4 regions of the Streptomyces sp. NPDC052114 genome follow, and region 1 is predicted to be linked to each of the others. Evidence: riboswitches for the same ligand, from Rfam matches in the RefSeq annotation. Region 1 holds a riboswitch; each other region holds the start of a gene.

What was found. Region 1 has a riboswitch for cyclic di-AMP ahead of AB0L89_RS20715 (C40 family peptidase). Riboswitches for the same ligand answer to the same signal wherever they lie in the genome.
Region 2: another riboswitch for cyclic di-AMP. It lies ahead of AB0L89_RS18585 (M23 family metallopeptidase); the one in region 1 lies ahead of AB0L89_RS20715 (C40 family peptidase).
Region 3: another riboswitch for cyclic di-AMP. It lies ahead of AB0L89_RS19970 (transglycosylase family protein); the one in region 1 lies ahead of AB0L89_RS20715 (C40 family peptidase).
Region 4: another riboswitch for cyclic di-AMP. It lies ahead of AB0L89_RS32595 (M23 family metallopeptidase); the one in region 1 lies ahead of AB0L89_RS20715 (C40 family peptidase).

The regions. Positions count from the first base shown of each region.
Region 1 covers NZ_JBFAWC010000009.1:55,915-61,118, forward strand. Annotated here, with positions in the region: gene AB0L89_RS20700 (GNAT family N-acetyltransferase) at 1-330, opposite strand, end outside; gene AB0L89_RS20705 (ATP-dependent Clp protease proteolytic subunit) at 461-1,096, shown strand; gene AB0L89_RS20710 (hypothetical protein) at 1,104-1,412, shown strand; cyclic di-AMP (ydaO/yuaA leader) riboswitch at 1,771-1,947, shown strand; gene AB0L89_RS20715 (C40 family peptidase) at 1,951-2,424, shown strand; gene AB0L89_RS20720 (LysE family transporter) at 2,538-3,155, opposite strand; gene AB0L89_RS20725 (LysR family transcriptional regulator) at 3,240-4,157, shown strand; gene AB0L89_RS20730 (ATP-binding protein) at 4,242-4,694, opposite strand; gene AB0L89_RS20735 (helix-turn-helix transcriptional regulator) at 4,968-5,204, shown strand, end outside.
Region 2 covers NZ_JBFAWC010000007.1:386,135-391,338, reverse strand. Annotated here, with positions in the region: gene AB0L89_RS18590 (aldo/keto reductase) at 1-826, opposite strand, end outside; gene AB0L89_RS18585 (M23 family metallopeptidase) at 977-2,008, opposite strand; cyclic di-AMP (ydaO/yuaA leader) riboswitch at 2,056-2,203, opposite strand; gene AB0L89_RS18580 (PP2C family protein-serine/threonine phosphatase) at 2,425-3,567, opposite strand; tRNA gene AB0L89_RS18575 (tRNA-Met) at 3,810-3,883, opposite strand; gene AB0L89_RS18570 (alginate lyase family protein) at 3,930-5,165, opposite strand.
Region 3 covers NZ_JBFAWC010000008.1:302,876-308,079, reverse strand. Annotated here, with positions in the region: gene eno (phosphopyruvate hydratase) at 1-529, opposite strand, end outside; gene AB0L89_RS19970 (transglycosylase family protein) at 861-1,577, opposite strand; cyclic di-AMP (ydaO/yuaA leader) riboswitch at 1,582-1,784, opposite strand; gene AB0L89_RS19965 (transglycosylase family protein) at 1,979-3,064, opposite strand; gene AB0L89_RS19960 (cytochrome P450) at 3,208-4,524, opposite strand; gene AB0L89_RS19955 (nucleoside triphosphate pyrophosphohydrolase) at 4,665-5,204, opposite strand, start outside.
Region 4 covers NZ_JBFAWC010000018.1:120,609-125,812, forward strand. Annotated here, with positions in the region: gene AB0L89_RS32580 (DNA topoisomerase IV subunit A) at 1-34, opposite strand, end outside; gene AB0L89_RS32585 (pitrilysin family protein) at 255-1,631, shown strand; gene AB0L89_RS32590 (pitrilysin family protein) at 1,628-3,013, shown strand; cyclic di-AMP (ydaO/yuaA leader) riboswitch at 3,262-3,424, shown strand; gene AB0L89_RS32595 (M23 family metallopeptidase) at 3,437-4,240, shown strand; gene AB0L89_RS32600 (GntR family transcriptional regulator) at 4,549-5,204, shown strand, end outside.

The sequences.
Region 1 (5,204 bases):
GCCGGCCGTCGTCAGCGCCGCCGCGATCCGTACGAGGACGGCGGGCGGCTCGCCCGGCGCGTACGGCTGTTCCGCCTCTTCGGCGGCGCCCCTGGGATCGACATCCGGACCGGGACCTTCCGCACTCTCGAAGAGGCCCTCGGGGCCGACGCCCGCACCCAGTGCCAGCACCCGCGCCCCCGGCGACCAGGCCAGCACGGCCCGCACCGACGGATCGGTCACCGTCGGCAGCCCTCCGGTCCCCTCCCCGGCCGGTCCGAGGCCGTGGATGACGTCCATCTCCAGGGCGAGCAGCCCTCGCTCGTCCCGTTCCCGCGCGTCTTCCCTCATGGCCCGAAGAGGGTACGCGGGCCCCGCGCGGCGGCACACCTCGCTCTTCCCCATCCTCAGAGAAACGTACGTCCTGTACATTTTCTACAGAGCCCGGACCGCTCCGCGACCGGAAGAAGAGAGGCGTGCCATGAACCGTCCGTCCGCCCGCTACGTCCTGCCCGAGTTCACCGAGCGCACCAGCTCGGGAACGCGGACGCTCGACCCCTACTCGAAGCTCCTGGAGGAGCGGATCGTCTTTCTCGGCACCCCCATCGACGACCGCTCGGCGAACGACGTGATGGCGCAGTTCATGCACCTGGAGTACCTCGACCCGGACCGCGACATCTCGCTCTACATCAACTCCCCGGGCGGCTCGTTCAGCGCGATGACGGCGATCTACGACACGATGCAGTTCGTCACCTGCGACGTGGAGACGATCTGCCTCGGACAGGCCGCCTCGGCCGCCGCCGTGCTGCTCGCGGCGGGCACCCCCGGCAAGCGGGGCGCCCTGCCCGGCGCGCGGGTGCTGATCCACCAGCCCTCCGTCGCCGAACCGATCCAGGGGCAGACCAGCGACCTCGCGATCCAGGCCGACGAGATCCTGCGCACCCGACGGCTCCTGGAGGAACTGCTCGTACGGCACACGGGGCAGAGCCCGGAGCGGATCACCGCGGACATTGAGCGGGACAAGATCCTGGACGCGCCGGCGGCCCTGGAGTACGGCCTCGTGGACCGGATCATCCCGAACCGCAAGACCTCCCTCGCCGCGCGCGATCCGAGGTGAGCGGGCGATGCTGCCACCCGAACTGCCACCCCTGCCCGCCCTGACGCGGGCCGAGGCCGAGCTGGTCGACCGCTATCTGGAGGTCGTCGACCTGCTCGGCCGGATCAACCCCGCCCGCGCCGAGCACACCTACGGCGGACTGCGCGCCGCCCAGGCACTCGTCGGCCGGGCGACCGCCCTGCGGGACGCGCTCACGCTCATGCACCAGCGCGGCGAGAGCGAGGTGCACACCGGCACACTCGCCACGGCCCTGCGCGTCCTCGACGGCGAGCGACGGGCCCGGCGGGTCACCGTGCCGCCGCCCCCGGCCGGTTGACCACGGCGCGGACGCCCCCGCACGGCCCTCCGGAACGTCCCGGACCGGTTCGAAACGGACCAGACGAGCTACCCCGGACGGCGTACCAGGGCGTCCGCCGCCCTGCCGTGGAGAGTTGCGCCAGGTGTGTACAACGGGGGCGGAATGACACATTCCAACGCTGGTCGAGCGGTCGTCAGACCATGCCTCCTCAACCCGAATTCGTCAGTGTCCACCCGAACGGGTCAGTCGTGAGGAGCCTCACAAAACGCCGTTTCGGCTCGGTTTTTTCGCCCTTGTCGGGTCAAGATCCCTTCCGACGACAAGCCCCCGCCACAGCGGCGGGGCGGTCCGGGCGGACGCCGAGTCCTGCCGCCACCCGGATGACCGGTCGACATCGGTGCAACGGCAGGAGTGGAGGACCCAAGCACGGCGGGCCCGTCCGGGAAGTCCGGACGACGCCCTTGGGGTGAAGCCGCAGAGCACGACGCGGCCGGGCATCTTCGCCTGCCCGAACCCGACAGGTCATCCTTCACAGGCGGCTGACGAAGGGTTGCGCATGACTGCGCTGAATCATGTTCCGTCGCTGCTCAGCAGGACCGGTGCGGCATCGGTCCTCACGCTCGCCGTCGTAGGCGGCACCGTCGTGGCCCCCGGGCTCGCGTCGGAGGCACAGGCAGCCACACACGGGACGAAGGCGCTCAAGATCGCGGCTTCCAAGAAGGGCTCTCCGTACCGCTACGGCGCGGTGGGGCCCAACAGGTTCGACTGCTCGGGCCTGACGCTCTACTCGTTCAAGAAGACGGGCAAGAAACTGCCGCGCACCGCCGCCGCGCAGTACAACAAGACCAGGCACATCTCCAAGTCCCAGCGATCCCCCGGCGACCTGGTGTTCTTCCACTCGGGCCGGAACGTCTACCACGTCGGGATCTACGCGGGTAACGGCCGCATCTGGCACGCCCCCAAGACGGGCACGGTGGTCCGCCTGGAGAAGATCTGGTCCAAGAGCGTCTGGTACGGCAGGGTCCGCTGACCCGGCCGCGATCGGTCCGGCGCGCGTCACGCACCCGCCAGGTGCCCGTGCGTGACGCGCGCCGGAGCCGCGGCCCCGCAGAACCTCCGGTCACACCCGGACGGGCTCCGCCCTCACGCGAGAACCGGCTCCAGGAGGAGCACAAGACCCAGCACGCCGAGCGCGGCGCCGGTGACGGCCTCGACGGCACGGGCGGTGCGCGGCCTGCGCAGCCAGGCACCGAGCCGGTCCACCAGAAGCGCCACCACCGGGAACCACAGCAGTGCGAACGCCACCACGATCGTCGCCAGCAGCAACGTCCTGGGCATCGCGGGGCTGCCGTCGGGCACGAACTGGGGCAGCACACTGAGGAAGGTGATCGACGCCTTGGGGTTCAGGGCGTTGGTGAGGAACCCCTCGCGCAGGCCACCGCCCCGCGCCACCGGTTCGTCCCCCGAAGCGGCCCGCGGCACCGCCGCCGACCGCAGCGCGCGGTGGGCGAGGTGGAGCACATAGACCCCGCCGAGCAGTTGCAGCGCCCGGAAGAGCGCGGGCTCGGCCGCGAGGACCGCGGCGACGCCCGCGACGGCCAGCGCGGTGTGCACCAAGAGCCCGCCGGCCACACCGACCGCGCAGGCGACTCCGGCCCGTCGTGAGGCGAGCGCGTTGCGTACGACGACGGCGAAGTCGGCGCCCGGCACGGCGACCATGCCCGCGGCGACGCCGGTGAAGGCGACCAGTTGTGCGTCCATGGGGGCCAGCCTGCCCGGGCGGAGCCTTCAGCAGGTATGTGGAATATCCTGGGTCTGCCTTAAGCAGGTGTTGAGGGAGATGCCATGTACGACCCCACACGCCTCGCCGCTCTCGTGGCCGTCTCCGAGGCAGGTTCGATCACCCGGGCCGCCGAGCGCCTCGGCTACACCGTGCCCGCGCTCTCGCAGCAACTCGCCAAGCTGGAGCGCGAGGCGGGCACCGCACTGCTCGTCCGGCACCATCGCGGGGCGCGGCTGACGGGTGCGGGCGAGCTCCTCGTCGGGCATGCCCGCCGGGTGCTGGACGAGATGGAGCGGGCCCGGCACGAACTGGCGCGGCTCGCCGGGCTCTCCGGCGGACGGCTGCGGGTGGGGACGTTTCCGACCGCCGGCATCCATCTGCTGCCGCCCGTCCTGAGCGCGTTCCGCAGGGCGCATCCGGATGTGGAGCTGACGGTGACGGGGCACGAGCCGCCCTCGGGTGTCACCGCCGTGGCGACGGGCGAGGTCGACCTGGCGCTCACGCACACCTACGAGCCCGCCGATCCGGTGCCGTTGCCCGCCGCGGTCTCGGCCGAGCCGATCCTGGTCGAGGAGCTGGTCCTGGTGACCCGGCCGGGGCACGCCCTCAGCAGCGGCACCTCCCGGCTGCCGCTGGCCGAGCTGGCCGGACAGCCGCTGATCAGCATGGCGCCGGACCATCCGCCCCGGCAGGCGGTGGAGCGGGCGCTGGCCCGTGCCGGGACGAGCCCCGCGGTGCTGGTCGGGACACCGGGGTACGCACTGGTCTGCGCGCTGGTCAGCGCCGGGCTCGGGGTCGCCGTGGTACCGGAGATGGTGGCGCGCACCGCGGTCACGCCCGTCGGCACCCGCCTGCTGGAACCGGGCGACCTGCGGCGCACGATCTCCGTGGTGCACCGCACCGACGAGCCGAACGCCGCGGCGGACTCCTTCCGGGCGCTGCTGCGCGGGGCGTTCGGCCGCTCGGCCGGGACGGGCTGACCGAGCACGGCCCGGGAGATCGCGCGGACCCACCGGCGCGGCCCCCACGCGAGCTCTCGCGGGCGGATCGGCCGGTCCCGCGTCTCAGTGCGCGGCGCCGCGCTGTCTGCGCCGGACCGGCGCCTTCCAGGGCAGGGCGATCCACACGGTCTTGCCGCCCTCGTCGGTCGGACTGACCGAGAGTCTGCCGCCGCACTCTGCGGTGAGCCAGCGAATGATTACCATGCCCCGGCCGTTGTCCTGCTGGACGGCCGCGGGCAGCCGCCTGGGGTAGCGGGGGTGGCTGTCGGTGACACCGATCCGCAGCTGCTCCTCCCGGTCGAGCTCGACGTCCACGGTGAAGGTGGGCGACTGCCCCAAGGTGTGCTGCACGGCGTTCGTGGCGAGCTCGGAGACGATCAGTCTGATCGTGTCGGCCACCTCGTCGTCGCCGGGCAGTCCCCATTCGGAGAGCACCCGCAAGACGTATTTCCGGGCCGCGGAGACCGAGGCAGGATCGCTCGGCAGAGTGACGGAGGCTTCCTGGAGGTCTGCCATGGCGACGCTGTCCCTTTCCCACCGGGACCGGTCTCCGACTCGTCGCGGATGACTCGAGGACAGTCCCGAACTGGTGCTTCGCGCCAGCCTGCCACTCCTTACCCTGTCACGGGTGGCGATCCACCGAGATGTGCATATATCTGTCGCTCGAAGCGGTGAACTCTGCTACGGCAGACCGTATTTGGGATGCACACTGGTGCTTCCTCTACTGTCGCCTACTGCCCCCGCTCTGCCGCCGGGATGCCCGACGGCTCCACCCGGAAGGAGACGGGCATGCAGTACGGCCCCGCGGTGCGTCGCCGCCAACTCGGTGCCGAACTCCGCGCGCTGCGCACCCACGCGGGACTCACCAGCAGCCAGGCCGCGGCCAAGCTGGGCTGGCACCAGTCGAAGGTGAGCCGGATCGAGACCGGCCGCAGTGGCGTGAAGGCCGCCGACGTGCGTCTGCTCCTCGAAGCGTACGAGGTGAAGGACCCCCAACTGAACGAACTGCTCTTCGCGTTCGCCGGT
Region 2 (5,204 bases), on a different contig from region 1:
TCGGCTGCGCGGCCAGCCACGCGAGCGCCACGGTCGCCACCTGGACGCCCCGCGCCCCGGCGATCCCGTCGAGCGCGGTCAGGACCCGGTCGCCCCGCTCGGTGCCCAGGTACTGCTCGACCCGGCCGCTGCGCGCGCTCTCGACCTTCGTGCCCGGACGGTACTTGCCGGTGAGGAAGCCCGCGGCGAGCGCGAAGTAGGGGACGGCGGCGAGGCCGGAGCGCGAGGCGACCTCCTGGAGCCGGCCCTCGTAGGTGTCCCGGGAGACGAGGTTGTAGTGCGGCTGGAGCGCGACGTACCGCGCGAGGCCCTCGCGGTCGGAGAAGTCGAGGGACTCCTGGAGCCGCTCGGGGGTGATGTTGGAGGCGGCGATGGCGCGCACCTTGCCGGCCGTCACCAGCTCGTCGAGCGCCCCGATGATCTCCTCGACGGGGACCGACGGGTCGTCGAAGTGCGTGTAATAGAGGTCGATGTAGTCGGTGCCCAGGCGGCGCAGGGACTGCTCGGCGGCGGCCTTGATGGTGCTCGCGGACAGGCCCTTGTAGTCGGGGTGGGAGCCGACCTTCGTGGCGACGACGACGTCGGAGCGGTTGCCGCGCCCGGCGAGCCACTCGCCGATGAGGGTCTCGGACTCGCCGCCCTTGTTGCCCTCCACCCAGGCCGAGTAGGCGTCGGCGGTGTCGATGAAGTTGCCGCCCGCCGCGGTGTAGGCGTCGAGGACGGCGAAGGACGCGGTCCGGTCCGCGGTCCAGCCGAAGACGTTGCCGCCGAGGGAGAGGGGGAAGACTTCGAGGTCGGAGGGGCCGAGGGGGCGAAGAGAGGTCATGCGTCCCTCAACACCCTTGGCGGAAAGGGAATTCCGTCGGTCGGTTCAAGGGAGCGTCAAGTACGGGCATGCCGAACCGGCAGCCCTGACGTCGGGGGGTCGCCGTCAGGACCGCCGGGGTCTTCGGGGTGCGTCAGGGGTTGGGGTGCGTCAGGGGTTGAGGCCCTTGCCCTGCAGCCAGCCGAGCGGGTCGATCCCGGTGCCGTCGGGCGTGTGGACCTCCATGTGGAGGTGCGGCCCGGTGACGTTGCCGGTCGCGCCGACGCGTCCGATGACGTCGCCGGTGCTGACCTTCTGGCCCGCGCTGACGTTGAGCGAGGACTGGTGGCAGTACCAGATCTCCGTGCCGTCCTCGAGTTCGAGCACGGTGCGGTAGCCGTACGCCCCGGCCCAGCCCGCCTCCTTGACGGTGCCCGTGTGCACGGCCTTGAGGGGGGTGCCGGTGGGGGCGGCGAAGTCGAGGCCGGTGTGGTGGCCGGAGGACCACATGGAGCCGGCGTCGCCGAAGTGCGAGGTAAGCGTGTACGAGGAGGTCGGGATGACGTAGCTCTTGGCGAGCTTGGCAAGACGCTCGGCCTCGGCCTTGGCCTTGCGGGCCTCCTCCTCCTTCTTCTTCTTGGCGGCGGCCTTGGCCTCCGCCTCCTTCTCGGCCGACTTCTGCTGGGCGGCGGCTTCTTCCGCGGCCTTCTCGACGGCGGCGTCCTCGGCCGCGGTCTGCACGGCGGAGTCCGCCTGGTGCTGCTGGTTCTCGGCCTGCTGCATGATGCGGGCGCGCAGGGCCTCGCCGGCGTCGGTGGTGCCCTGCCGGGCGTCGGCGGTGCTGACGCCGGCGGTGCTGAGGGGGGTCGCGGTGGTGGATCCCTCGGAGTCCGACGCGTCGTCGGACATCAGGGAGCCCACGCCGGGAAGGGACTTGGCCTCCGGCAGCGAGTCCGTGACGGCGCCCAGGTCGGGCATCGATATGGAGACCGGGGGCTTGCCGCCCTGCGCGGTGGCGATGCCGCCCGCGCCGACGGCGGCGATGACGCCCACGCCGAGGACGGTGGAGCTGCGGGCGAGGCCGCCGCCGCCCTTCTTGTGCACACGGTGCCTGCCGCGGACGGGACGAATGGATTCCTCGGTGGGATTCCACTCCTCGAAGGGTTCCTCGGCGTACGGACCGAAGTCGTCGTCATTGGGCACGTACACGCCTCGGGGGGCAGGCCGGTTGGACGCCACTGGGGCGCACTCCTTTCCTTCCTTCTCGCCTACCGGGTTAGCTGACGGGTTCGGAGCAGGAAGGTCTCCTACGGACATCCGGCACAGAGGCACAGATGCCCGATTCACCCCAAGTTGGTGGTTCCCCGGCTCCCTTGCGGGATTAGGCGCGTGCGCACGGAGCCGCCTCTAGTGACGGCTGGGACGACCGCGCTGCGTTATCGAACGTTAATAGACGGCGGGTCGGTATTCCAAGCCGTTCCTGTTGATCGTTAACGCTCTTCGGCCGTACGTACCGGGACACGGAGGTTCTGAACGGGGCGACTTGACCCCTCGTCGGCCTCTACCGGAGCTTCACATTCCGTTGACAGTACGTCAGTTGTTGTGCAGAGGGGTGCACTTCAGTCACGGGGAGTGACGTCGGGGTCGTCGGCGGTGGGTCGCCGCACGGCGAGCAGCGCCATGTCGTCCGTCGTGGCGCCCCCGGTGTGCCGCCGCACCTCCTCGGCGAGCGCGGCGAGCAGCGCGTGCGGGCCCGCGCGCCCCGGGAAGATCCGGCCGCCGAGCCGGGCCGCCGGGTCGTAGAACTCCCCCGCCACGTCACGCGCCTCGGAGAGGCCGTCCGTGTAGAAGAGCAGCAGCGCGCCGGGCGGGAACTCCGTCTCGTCCGCCCGGTCCGGCCAGGCCCCCAGGTCGCCCATGCCGAGCGGCAGCGCGGGCTCGGTCGCCGACAGGACGCACAGCCGGCCGTCCCCGCGCAGCAGCATCGGCGGCGGGTGCCCGCGGTTGATGAGCCGTACGAGGCCCTCGCCGTGCCGGATCTCGGCGAGGACGGCGGTGGTGAACCCCTCGAAGGCGTCGAGGCCGTCGCGCCGGGTCCCCTCGCGCGCCAGCGCCCGCTCCAGGCGCTGCGCCACCGCCTCCAGGGTGGCCTCCTGCTCGGCGGCCTCCCGGAAGGCACCGATGACGACGGCGACCGCGGCGACCGCGCCCATGCCCTTGCCGCGTACGTCGCCGACGATGAGCCGTACGCCGTGCGGGGTGTCCTGCACCGCGTACAGATCGCCCCCGATGAACGCGTCGGCCTGCGCGGCCTCGTACCGCGCGGCGATGTCGAGCCCCCCGATGCGGGGGTCCGGCTCGGGCAGCACCGCGCGCTGGGTGGCCTCGGCGATGGAGCGGGCGGTGGCGAGCCGGTCGTTGCCGCGCCGCACGACGCGGTTGATGACGACCGCGAGGACGGCGACGGTCAGCACGGTGATCAGCTCGGTGACGGCCTCGACGTGGCTGGTGCCCTGGTGGCCGTAGTGCAGGAAGAAGACGGCGGAGGCGGCCGCGGCGCCGGTCAGGACGGTGTTGAGCTGCGAGTAGAAGGGGGCGGCGATCAGCGGGGCCGCGGTGAACAGGGGCGCGGCGGTGAACTCCGGCGGGGTCGACGCGTCGAAGACGACGCCGACGACGAGGAGCAGGAAGGGCAGGGCGCGGACGAAGGCCCACTCGTGCGCGGTGGCGCCGCTGTCGCCGGTTACGCCTTGCTGCCCCACCGCTTGTCTCCCGCCGACTCCGCGCCCATCACCGCGCTCCATTCAGGCTTCCCGCAGCGCGGGGCGGGTGCGACCTGGTGTGGGCCGACCGGGTTACGCGGAAGGGCGGAGAACGGCACCGGACGACGGCAGACCACGGCGAACGACGCGGAACAGCAGCGAACGACGGCAAACGACGGCGAACGGCAGCAAACACCGAGGGCCCGGAACCAATTGCTTGGTTCCGGGCCCTCGGCCTTCAGTAGCGGGGACAGGATTTGAACCTGCGACCTCTGGGTTATGAGCCCAGCGAGCTACCGAGCTGCTCCACCCCGCGTCGGTGAACCCAACAGTACGCCATTGGGAGGGCGGAAGCGAACCGGTTACGCGTTGCCCGCGTGCGTGAGGGTCTCCCAGGCCACGAAGAGGTCGTCCGTCCCCTCCGGACGCCGCTGTTCCGTGTACTTCTCGGTCTCCGGCATCTTCAGGCCGCGCCGCCCCTGCAGATGGTTCAGGCCGACCTCGGTGTCGGGCCCCATGTCGCGCTGGACCGTGCCGCCGCACAGCCACTTCGGCGCCTTGGCGCCCAGCTGGTACTTGGAGTGGAACTCGAAGGCGGCCCGCAGCCGGTCCTCGACCTCGCCGTACAGGTCGACGCCCTGGTGGTGGGCGGTCTCCGCCATGTGCGAGGTCGCCGCGAGGGAGTAGCTGGCGTGCTTGAAGTTGCGGCAGGTCTCCTGGGAGAGCCCGTCGGCGAAGGTGCCCTGCCCGAACCAGTACTTCTTCAGCTCCGCGGCGGTGTCGATGCCGCTGCCCTCCGGGGAGACGGGCAGCTTCCCGTCCGACTCCAGGTAGAAGTACGCGGGCACGCGCGTCCGGAAGTGGTGCACGGCCTTCTCGAAGGTGGGGTGGTCGTCGAGGAAGACGGCCATGCCCATGGTCGCGTCGGCCATCACCAGGTCCCAGTTGCCGTTGAAGTCGGCGGAACCGTTCTTGACCTGCGGCAGATAGGCGTTGCGCAGCATCCGCTCGAAGCGCAGCAGCTGCCCGTCGCTCCAGCCGTCGTACGTGTACCGCACGGCCTCCGCGGCACGCGCCCACGACGAGGCGGCCCAGGCGGTCTGCAGCCCGGCGTTGGCCTCGGTGTGCCCGGTGATCACCTTCGACCAGGCGTCCATGATCTGCACGGCCTTCTCGGCGTGCGCACGGTCCTTGGTGATGTTCCAGAGCAGGGCCTGGGTGTACGCGGCCAGCGCGTCCTCGCGCTCCTCGACGCAGCCCCGCCCCGGCCGGGTGTCGGGCGGGCACTCCACGACGGCGTACGGGGTCGCCTGATAGTCGTCCGCCGCGTACTTGCTGTCCCGCATCTGCTCGAACGCGCCCAGCCACGGCTGCTCCCGCGCCCGCACATGCGCGCGCACCCGGTCGAGCTGCTCCCCGCTGACGAGCACGCCGGGATGCTCGAACGGCAGATCGAGCGGCCGAGCGGCAGCGGTACGCCCGCTCTCCCCACCGCCCTCTCCTGCGCCGCCCCCGCACCCCACGGCGAGAACGACGAGCAGCCCCACGACGAGCCCCCCGACCCCACGCCGCGCCGCCCCGCGCACGCCTGCCGCCATCCTGCACCTCCGGCTCACCCTGCGGACCTGGCAACCCAG
Region 3 (5,204 bases), on a different contig from region 1:
CGGAGAAGGACTCCGCGCCGATCGGGGCGATCATGAACTCCTGGATGTCCACGTTCGAGTCGGCGTGCGACCCGCCGTTCAGGATGTTCATCATCGGCACCGGCAGCAGGTGCGCGTTGGGACCGCCGAGGTAGCGGAACAGCGGGAGGTCGCTGGCCTCGGAGGCGGCGTGGGCCACGGCGAGCGAGACGCCGAGGATGGCGTTGGCGCCGAGCGAGCCCTTGTTGTCGGTGGCGTCCAGGTCGAACATGGCCTGGTCGATCAGGCGCTGCTCGGTGGCGTCGTAGCCGACGAGCTCCGGGCCGATCTGCTCGATGACGGCGAGGACGGCCTTCTCGACACCCTTGCCCTGGTAACGGTTCGGGTCACCGTCGCGAAGCTCGATGGCCTCGAAGGCTCCGGTGGAGGCGCCGGACGGGACGGCGGCACGACCCGTGCTGCCGTCGTCGAGGCCGACCTCGACCTCGACCGTGGGGTTGCCTCGGGAGTCCAGGATTTCCCGGGCTACGACGACGTCGATGGACGGCACGAGCATCTCCTTCTGGGATGTGACGCGTTTACGCGGGCCGCTTCGGCCCTGCGTCTCCTGAGCCTAACGGGCTCCGGAGCTTCGGCCAGCCGACCGCCCGTCCCGTGGGACGGGCCAGGGCCCAAATACCTGGGAAACGGGACGGAAGCCCGTGTTTCTACTGGCCGGTAGCTCGCTAGGGGCGAACACGGCCCCGCCCCGGCGGGCGGGAACGGAGGCGGACATGGCCCCGCCCCGGTGCGTACGGGGGATACGCGCACCGGGGCGGGGAGCCCGTGGGGACGGGGGCGGCCGTGCGTCCGCCGAGGCACGGCCGGGTGGGTCAGGAGCCTCAGCTCAGGTGCAGCTGCTGGCCCGGGTAGATGAAGTCGGCGTTGTCGATGATGTCGCCGTTGAGCTTGTACACCTTCTGCCAGCCGCCCTTGACCTCGTGGTCCTCGGCGATCTTGGACAGGGTGTCGCCCGTCTTGACCTTGTACTCGCCGTCGCCCTTCTTGACCGTCTTGCCGGTCGGGGTCTCGACGGTCTTCTTGGTCTCGGTCTGCGGCGTCGGCTGCGGCTTGGGGGCCTGCTGCGTCTGCTGCTGCGGGGCCTGCTGCTGCGTCTGCTGCGGCTGCGGCTTCGGCTTGGCCTGCTGCTGCGGGGTCTGCTCCTGCGAGCCGCCGCTGCTGGGCGAGGCGCCCGAGAGGCCGACGCCACAGCTCGGCCAGGCACCCTTGCCCTGGCCCGCGAGGACCTTCTCGGCTATCTCGATCTGCTGGGCCTTGGAGGCCTTGTCGGCGGTCGGGGCGTACTTCGTGCCGCCGTACGCGGCCCACGTGGAGGCGGAGAACTGCACGCCGCCGTAGTAGCCGTTGCCGGTGTTGATGGACCAGTTGCCGCCGGACTCGCACTGGGCGACGGCGTCCCACTCGGAGGTGGTGGCGGCGCTGGCCGAACCGGCCGCCATCAGCGGGGCGGCGACGGCGGCACCGGTCACGCCGACGAGCGTGGCGACGCGGGTGGCCTTGGACGGGCGACGGTGCTTGCCCTTGCCGGAAAGCAGCATGAGTTGATCCCCTCACCGACGCCTGCGAGGTGAGCTGTCGGGTTCGGGCCGATGTGGTTGCCCGGCCGCGCTCCTTGAGCGCGGCTTCACCCCTAGCCGTTTCCGCCCGTCTCGCGGCCGTCCAGCCTCGCGGCTGTCCGGTCGTCCAACGGGCGGGCCCGGCGCAAACCTTGGGTCCCCCGCTCCTGCCTACGGCGCTCGAAGCGACGACTGTTCCCGTCCGGCCGTTGGCAGGATTCGGCGTACCGACCGGCGGGGCCCACCAGTGGCGGGCGGTGATGACCGTAGACACGCGATCGCCGGAATTTCAAAGACGATCAGGGCTTCTGAGACCCATCTCTCACTCGCGCCAAATCGGACATTCGACGCGAAGGCCCCGGCGGACGCTTCGTCAACTTCCCTTACTTTTCGCCCAGATCGAGGCTCTGACCGGGGAGGATGAGGTCCGGGTCGCCTCCGACGGTCTTCTTGTTCTCGCTGTAGAGCTCGTGCCATCCGCCGGCGACGTCGAGGTCGTCCGCGATGACCGAGAGGCTGTCCCCGGAGCGCACCGTGTACGTGCCGCCGGCGACCTCGTCCGTGCGGTCGCCGCCGCGCGAGGCGTGCCGCCCGCCGCGGTCGCTCCCGCCGTCCGCGGCGGGCTCCTCGTCCGCGCGGTCGCCGCGGTGGCGTCCGGCGCCCTCGGAGGGCTCCGTGGCGTCCTCGGAGTCCGGCGAAGTGGCTTCGTCGCGGCCGGACTTGTCCGTGCCGTCGGACTCGCCCGCCTCGCCCTTGCCGTCCTTCTTGTCCCGGTCGCCGGACTCGTCGTGATTCTTGTCTCGGGACGCGTCGCCCTTGTCGGGCGTGTCGCTCGCGTCGCCGGAGGGGTCGGCGGAGCCGGAGGCGTCACCGGACGGCTCGTCGGCGTCCTCGGGGCTCGTGGAGCCCTCGGAGCCCTTCCCCTTGTCCTTCTTGCCGGAGTCCTCGGAGTTCTTGGAGTCCTTCGAGCCCTCGGGGTCCTTGGAGTCCTTGGAGTCCTTCGCGTCCCCTGAGCCGTCCGAGCCGGACGGGTCGGAGGTGTCGGAGGGCTCAGGCGTCACGGGGGCGCCCGGGTCGACGTCGGCGGCGGCGCCGTCCTGGGTGAGGCCCGCGATCGGGGCGCAGCTCGGCCACGCGGCGGTGCCCTGGTCCTTCAGGATCTGCTCGGCGACGGCGATCTGCTGCGAGCGGCTGGCCTGGTCGGCGGTGGGCGCATAGGCGAGGCCGCCGTACTGCTCCCACATCTCGCCGGAGATCTGGAGCCCTCCGTAGTACCCGTTGCCCGGGTCGGCGCTCCACGCGCCGCCGCTCTCGCACTCGGCGAGCTTCTCCCACGTCGTGGTCTCGGCGGCGCTCGCGCTGGTGGCACCGAGCAGGGGGATGGCGATGGCTGATCCGGTGACGCCTGCCGCGACGATGAGAGCCGGGGCCTGGCGGGGGCGTCGGTGACGACCATGACCGGAGAGCATGCGGTTGCCTTTCAGGAGACTGCGGCGACGACCGGGACACCGGGGGCGCCCAAGTCGTCGTGAACGTAGCCGCAGTCGAACGTCTGTCACAAGTCGATGCAGCGGAGATCACGTAAAAGTCACATTCGTGACGGTCCGTCAGTTCAGGGCTGCCGTGGCCCTGTTTCCTGTGCGGTCGTGAACTCCACCGGCAACGTGCGCAGTCCGCGCATGATCAGGCCGCCACGCCACCGCAAATCGGCAGGATCCGACGCGAGTTGCAGATCGGGAAGGCGCCGCAGCAGCGTCGCGAGGGCGGTCTGGCCCTCTAGGCGGGCGAGCGGCGCGCCGAGGCAGTAGTGGATGCCGTGGCCGTATCCGAGGTGCTGGTTGTCGCGGCGCGAGAGGTCGAGGGTGTCCGGGTCCTCGAAGCGGGCGGGGTCGCGGTCGGCGGCGGCGAGCACGACGAGCACGGGGTCGCCGGCGGCGATGTCCCGGCTGCCGATGGTCAGCGGCTCGGTGGCGAACCGCCAGGTGGCGAGCTCGACGGGCCCGTCGTAGCGGAGCAGTTCCTCGACCCCGGTCTCCAGGAGGGCGGTGTCGCCCTCGGCGAGGGCCCGCTGGAGGCGCTCGCGCTGCTCGGGGTGGGTGAGCAGGGCGTAGACGCCGTTGCCGATGAGGTTGACGGTCGTCTCGAACCCGGCGAAGAGAAGGATGAACGCCATCGCGGCGGCCTCGTTCTCGGTGAGGTGCTCGCCGTGGTCGGAGGCGCGGATGAGGCCGGAGATGAGGTCGTCGCCCGGGTCGAGGCGCTTGCGGTGGATCAGCTCGGCGAGATAGCCGCGCATCTTCTTCACGGACCGCGCGACACCGCCCCTGGGCCCGCCGCCGTGCCGGATCATCATGCCCGCCCAGTCGCGGAAGTCGTCCTGGTCCTCGCGCGGGACGCCGAGCAGGTCGCAGATGGCGTAGATGGGCAGGGGGAAGGCGAACTCGTGGATGAGGTCGGCGCTGCCCTCCGCCGCGAACCGGTCGATGAGCTGGTCCGTCAGCTCCTGCACGCGCGGCGCGAATTCCGCCACCCGACGCGGCGTGAACGCCTTGGAGACGAGGCGCCGCAGCCGCGTGTGGTCCGGCGGGTCGATGTTGAGCAGATGCGTCATCAGCTCGGCCTTGCGCTCACCGGGGATGCCGGTCTTGCCCTTGGCATGCGCGGGCTCGTCGTGGTGCGCGGGGTTCTTGCTGAGCCGCTGGTCGGCGAGCGCCTGCCGGGCGTCCGCGTACCGCGTGACCAGCCAGGCCTCCACCCCGCTCGGCAGGGTGGTCCGGTGCACGGGCGAGTTCTCCCGCAGCCAGGCGTACGCCGGGTAGGGGTCACTGGCGAACTCCCACGTGAAGAGTTCGGGCCCCTGGGACCCGGACGGCACCTCCGGGGTGCTCACGGCGGAGGCGGAGGAGGGCGCGGGCTGCTGGTCGTGCATGCCCCGACCGTATCCGGCGGGGGCGTCGACCGTTTTCCTGGTCCGGTCCCGGCCTGCGACGGCCGGGACCGGGGGCGCTGTTCGTCCGCGGGTGCGTCGTGGCCGGGCGCGCAGTTCCCCGCGCCCCTACGGGGCGCTGCCTACTTCCCCACTCCCTCGGCCGTCCGCACCGCGTCCCGGTAGGCGCGGGCCGCCGCGCGCAGGGCCGCTTCCGGGTCCACTCCCGCCGCCTCGGCCCGCAGGGCCAGGGCCAGGAGGTCGTACCCCACGCCCTCGCCCCGGGGCAGGGGGACGTCCAGGCCCGCCGTGCGGACGCGGGAGGCCAGCTTCGCCGCCAGGGCCAGGCCCGGCTGGCCGAGCGGGATGCCTTCGGTGACCGACGTGCGCTGCTTCTCCTCGGCCTTCGTGCGGCGCCAGTGCTCCTTGACCTCCTCGGGGGTCTGCGCCGAGTCGTCGCCGAAGACGTGCGGATGGCGGTGGACGAGCTTGTCGACGATGCCGCCCGCGACGTCGTCGATGGAGAACGGCTCGTCCTCGTCGCCGGGCCCGCCCTCCTCGGCGATGCGCGCGTGGAAGACGACCTGGAGCAGGACGTCGCCGAGCTCCTCGCGCAGCTCCTCGCGGTCGCCCTCCTCGATCGCCTCGACCAGTTCGTACGCCTCTTCGATCGCGTACTTCGC
Region 4 (5,204 bases), on a different contig from region 1:
CGGGCGGCGGGGTCTTCGTGCTGCGGCGGGCCATCGCTGCTGCGGCTCCTTCACCAGGCAAGTACGGGATCTGACGCCGACCATTGTGGACCGTCCCACTGACAACGCCGACCACGACCCGTGCCACGGCGCTGTCACGCGCGACTACGCCGAGGGCGGACCGGGAACTTCGTCAGGTGTCAGCACGCTTGCATACAGTGGCAGGACTGGCAGGAAAGTTCTGAAAAGCAGCGATCGAAGGGACGTACATGCCCATGGGTCACACGGCCACGGCCGAGGCCGGCTCCGGCGGCCTGACAGCGACCGAGCACCGGCTGGCCAACGGCCTGCGGGTGGTGCTCTCGGAGGACCATCTGACCCCGGTCGCCGCGGTCTGCCTCTGGTACGACGTCGGCTCGCGCCACGAGGTCAAGGGGCGAACCGGCCTCGCTCACCTCTTCGAGCACCTCATGTTCCAGGGCTCGAAGCAGGTGCACGGCAACGGCCACTTCGAGCTGGTCCAGGGAGCGGGAGGCTCGCTCAACGGCACGACGAGCTTCGAGCGCACCAACTACTTCGAGACCATGCCGGCCCACCAGTTGGAGCTGGCCCTGTGGCTCGAGGCCGACCGCATGGGCTCGCTGCTCTCCGCGCTCGACGAGGAGTCGATGGAGAACCAGCGAGACGTGGTCAAGAACGAGCGCCGCCAGCGCTACGACAACGTGCCCTACGGCACGGCGTTCGAGAAGCTGGTCGCCCTCGCGTACCCGGAGGGCCACCCCTACCACCACACGCCGATCGGCTCGATGGCCGACCTGGACGCGGCCACCCTGGAGGACGCGCGCCAGTTCTTCCGCACGTACTACGCGCCCAACAACGCCGTCCTGTCGGTCGTCGGCGACATCGACCCCGAGCAGACGCTCGCCTGGGTCGAGAAGTACTTCGGGTCGATCCCCTCGCACGACGGCAAGCAGCCGCCGCGCGACGGCTCGCTGCCCGAGCGCATCGGCGAGCAGCTGCGCGAGGTCGTCGAGGAGGACGTCCCGGCCCGCGCCCTGATGGCCGCCTACCGCCTCCCGGAGGACGGCACGCGCGCGTGCGACGCCGCCGACCTGGCCCTCACGGTCCTCGGCAGCGGCGAGTCCTCCCGGCTGTACAACCGGCTCGTGCGCCGCGACCGCACCGCCGTCGCCGCCGGGTTCGGTCTCCTGCGCCTGGCCGGTGCGCCGTCGCTCGGCTGGCTGGACGTGAAGACCTCCGGAGACGTCGAGGTGCCCGTCATCGAGGCGGCCGTCGACGAGGAGCTCGCCCGCTTCGCCGCGGAGGGCCCCACCGCGGAGGAGATGGAGCGCGCGCAGGCGCAGCTGGAGCGCGAGTGGCTCGACCGGCTCGGCACGGTCGCGGGCCGCGCCGACGAACTGTGCCGGTTCGCCGTCCTGTTCGGTGACCCGCAGCTCGCCCTCACCGCCGTGCGGCGCGTCCTCGACGTCACCGCGGAAGAGGTCCAGGCGGCCGCGGCGGCCCGCCTGCGCCCCGACAACCGCGCGGTGCTCGTGTACGAGCCCGTGACCGCCGACGCGGCCGAGGCCGCCACCGACGAGAGCGAATCCGCAGCCGACGCGGGCGCAGAGGAAGAGGAGGCGGCGAAGTGACCGAGGCCGCGACGATGCAGTTCCAGCCCCAGCCCCAGGCCGGTCCCGCCAAGCCCTGGGCCTTCCCCGCCCCCGAGCGCGGCGCGCTCCCCAACGGCCTCACCGTGCTGCGCTGCCACCGCCCCGGCCAGCAGGTCGTCGCCGTGGAGATCCACCTGGAGGCGCCCCTGGACGCCGAGCCGCAGGGGCTGGACGGCGTCGCCACCATCATGGCGAGGGCCTTCTCCGAAGGCACCGACAAGCACTCCGCCGAGGAGTTCGCCGCCGAGCTCGACCGCTGCGGCGCGACCTTCGACGCGCACGCCGACCACCCCGGCGTCCGCGTCTCCCTCGAAGTGCCCGTCTCCCGCCTCCCGAAGGCACTCGGCCTGGTGGCCGACGCCCTGCGCGCCCCCGCCTTCGAGGACAGCGAGGTCGAGCGTCTCGTACGCAACCGTCTGGACGAGATCCCGCACGAGGCCGCCAACCCGGCGCGCCGCGCGGCCAAGGAGCTCTTCCGGCAGCTCTTCCCGGCCTCCTCGCGCATGTCGCGCCCGCGCCAGGGCACCGAGGAGACGGTCACGGCCATCGACTCGGCGGCCGTGCGCGCCTTCTACGAGAAGCACGTCAGGCCCGCCACGGCCACGCTCGTCGTGGTCGGCGACCTGGCGGGCACCGACCTGGACGCCGTCCTCGCGGACACCGTCGGCGCCTGGACGGGCTCCGCGGCCGAGCCGCGCCCGGTGCCGCCGGTGACCGCCGACGACCACGGCCGCGTCGTCATCGTGGACCGCCCCGGAGCCGTCCAGACGCAGCTGCTGATCGGCCGCGTCGGCGCGGACCGGCACGACCGCGTCTGGCCCGCCCAGGTCCTCGGCACGTACTGCCTGGGCGGCACCCTCACCTCCCGCCTGGACCGCGTCCTGCGCGAGGAGAAGGGATACACCTACGGCGTACGGTCGTTCGGCCAGGTCCTGCGTTCGGCGCCGGACGGGTCGGGCGCCGCGCTCCTCGGCATCAGCGGCTCCGTGGACACGCCGAACACCGGACCGGCGCTCGACGACCTCTGGAAGGTCCTGCGCACCCTCGCCGCCGAGGGCCTCACGGATGCCGAGCGCGACGTGGCCGTGCAGAACCTCGTCGGGGTGGCCCCGCTGAAGTTCGAGATGGCCGCCTCCGTGGCGGCCACGCTCGCCGACCAGGTCGAGCAGCACCTGCCGGACGACTTCCAGGCGCGGCTGTACCAGCAGTTGGCCGCCACGGGCACCGTGGAGGCCACCGCCGCCGTCGTGAACGCCTTCCCGGGGGACCGCCTGGTGACGGTCCTGGTCGGCGACGCCGCGCAGATCGAGGAGCCCGTCAAGGCCCTCGGCATCGGCGAGGTGACGGTCGTCACCGGCTGAGTGACCGTCAGGCCGCCCCCGGGTGGCCCGGCGACCCTCCTGCCGGTCCTCCCGGCAGTCGGGACATTTCGTGACCCCGGCGACCGATTCGGTCGCCGGGGTCCTCATATGTCCGGATTCATATGGAGGTTGCCTGTCTGGTGTGTGGCGTGCGCTACAAAAGGTGGATTCTGTTTGTCGATCGAAAGATGCCCCGTTTAGCGTTCGGTCCGGCTGTCCGTCACGCAGTACGTCGCATCCGCGACACCGGACAGTCATCGCCGAGTCCCCGTACGGCGCGAGCCAGGGGAGCCGGGGACCCACACGTCCCTTGGGGTGAATCGGACACCTTGCCGTCAGGCGAGGGATCCGTAGGAGACCTTCCTGCTCCGAACCCGTCAGCTAACCCGGTAGGCGAGAGGGAAGGAAAGGATCACCCGCTTCATGGCGTTCACCCGTGCCACCGGGAAGCACCGTCGTCCGAGCCGCCTGACGCGTACCACGGCGAACGCCGCGGGTGTCGCAGCGCTCACCACCACCGGCGTCATCGGAGGCCTCGCGGGCCAGGCGTTCGCCGCCCCCGACGACATGGCCGTCGAGCACACCGGCCTCACCCAGGCCGTCTCCGTCGGTGACTCGCTCGCCGCCGGCGTCGACGCGCAGGCCGTCGCGCAGAAGCAGGCCGCCGCCGACGCCGCTGCCGCCCAGCAGGCCGAAGAGGCCGCCAAGAAGAAGGCCGCCGAGGAGAAGCGCAAGGCCGAGGCCGAGGCCAAGGCGAAGGCCAAGAAGGAGCGCGAGGCCAAGGAGCGCGCCGCCCGCGAGGCCGAGCGCAAGCGCCTGAACACCTACGTCTCGCCGATCTCCGGCAGTTACGTCTCCACGGGCTACCAGACCGGCGGCGCCATGTGGTCCTCCGGCAGCCACACCGGCGTCGACTTCCACGCCGCGTCCGGCACCACGGTCCACGCGGTCGGCTCCGGCACCGTCGTCGAGGCCGGCTGGGGCGGCGCCTACGGCAACAACGTGGTCATCAAGATGAACGACGGCACGTACACCCAATACGGCCACATGTCGTCCCTCAGCGTCACCGTCGGCCAGACGGTCACCCCGGGCCAGCAGATAGGCCTCTCGGGCTCCACCGGCAACTCCAGTGGTCCCCACCTCCACTTCGAGGCCCGTACCGGCGCCGACTACGGCTCGGACATCGACCCCGTCTCGTACCTGCGCTCGCACGGCGTCAACGTCTGACCCACGGGACCTACGGGATCCACGGGATCCACGGGACCCGCGGAACCCGCGGCACCGTCGCGCCGCCACAGCGGCGCACCCCACGCCACAGCGAAAGCCCCGGCTCGCCCCGAGCCGGGGCTTTCGGCGATCTCCGCCCGGGGGTCTTCCAGGCCTTCCCGGTCCCTCGCGCGCGTCCCGCGACTTCCTTGGCCAAAAGATATCCATGGATTCCGGTCCGCCATCGGAAATTGCGGCGTTCTGCAATAGAGTCGCGGAACGAGCGTCGGTCGACCGCGTTTCGCGGTGATTAAAGCGGAGGTCGGGTCATGCGCATTCCCGCGCACTCGGTATGCACGGCCATCCGGGACGACATTGTCTCCGGTGTGTACGAAAGGGGCGGCCGGCTCACCGAGGACCTCCTCGCGCGCCGCTACGGCGTCTCCCGCGTCCCCGTGCGCGAGGCACTGCGCACCCTGGAGGCCGAGGGCTTCGTCGTCACGCGCAGGCACGCGGGCGCGTGCGTGGCCGAGCCGACGGAGGAGGAGGCCGCCGACCTCCTGGAGATCCGGCTGCTGCTGGAGCCGCTCGCCGCGGCCCGTGCCGCGCAGCGCCGCACCGAGGCGCACCTGAGGGTCCTGCGCGGCCTCGTCAGGCTGGGCCAGGAGCGGTGCAGGAGCGGCCGGGGAGAGGATCTGGGGTCACTGGGCGGCTGGTTCCACGAGACGCTCGCCCAGGCGTCCGGCAGCGCCGGGCTCGGCTCGCTGCTCACCCAGCTGCGGCACAAGGTCGCCTGGATGTACGTCGTGCGGCCGTCGGCGGCGCCGGCCGCGTGCTGGTCCGAGCACGCCGCGATCGTCGACGCGGTGGCCCGCGGGGACGCGGAGCGCGCCAGGACGCTCACCGCGGCGCACGCCGAGCGCGTGACGGCCGCGCACCAGTGGCGCCCCGTGCGGCCGGCCGGCGCGGTGAGGGATTCGCAACA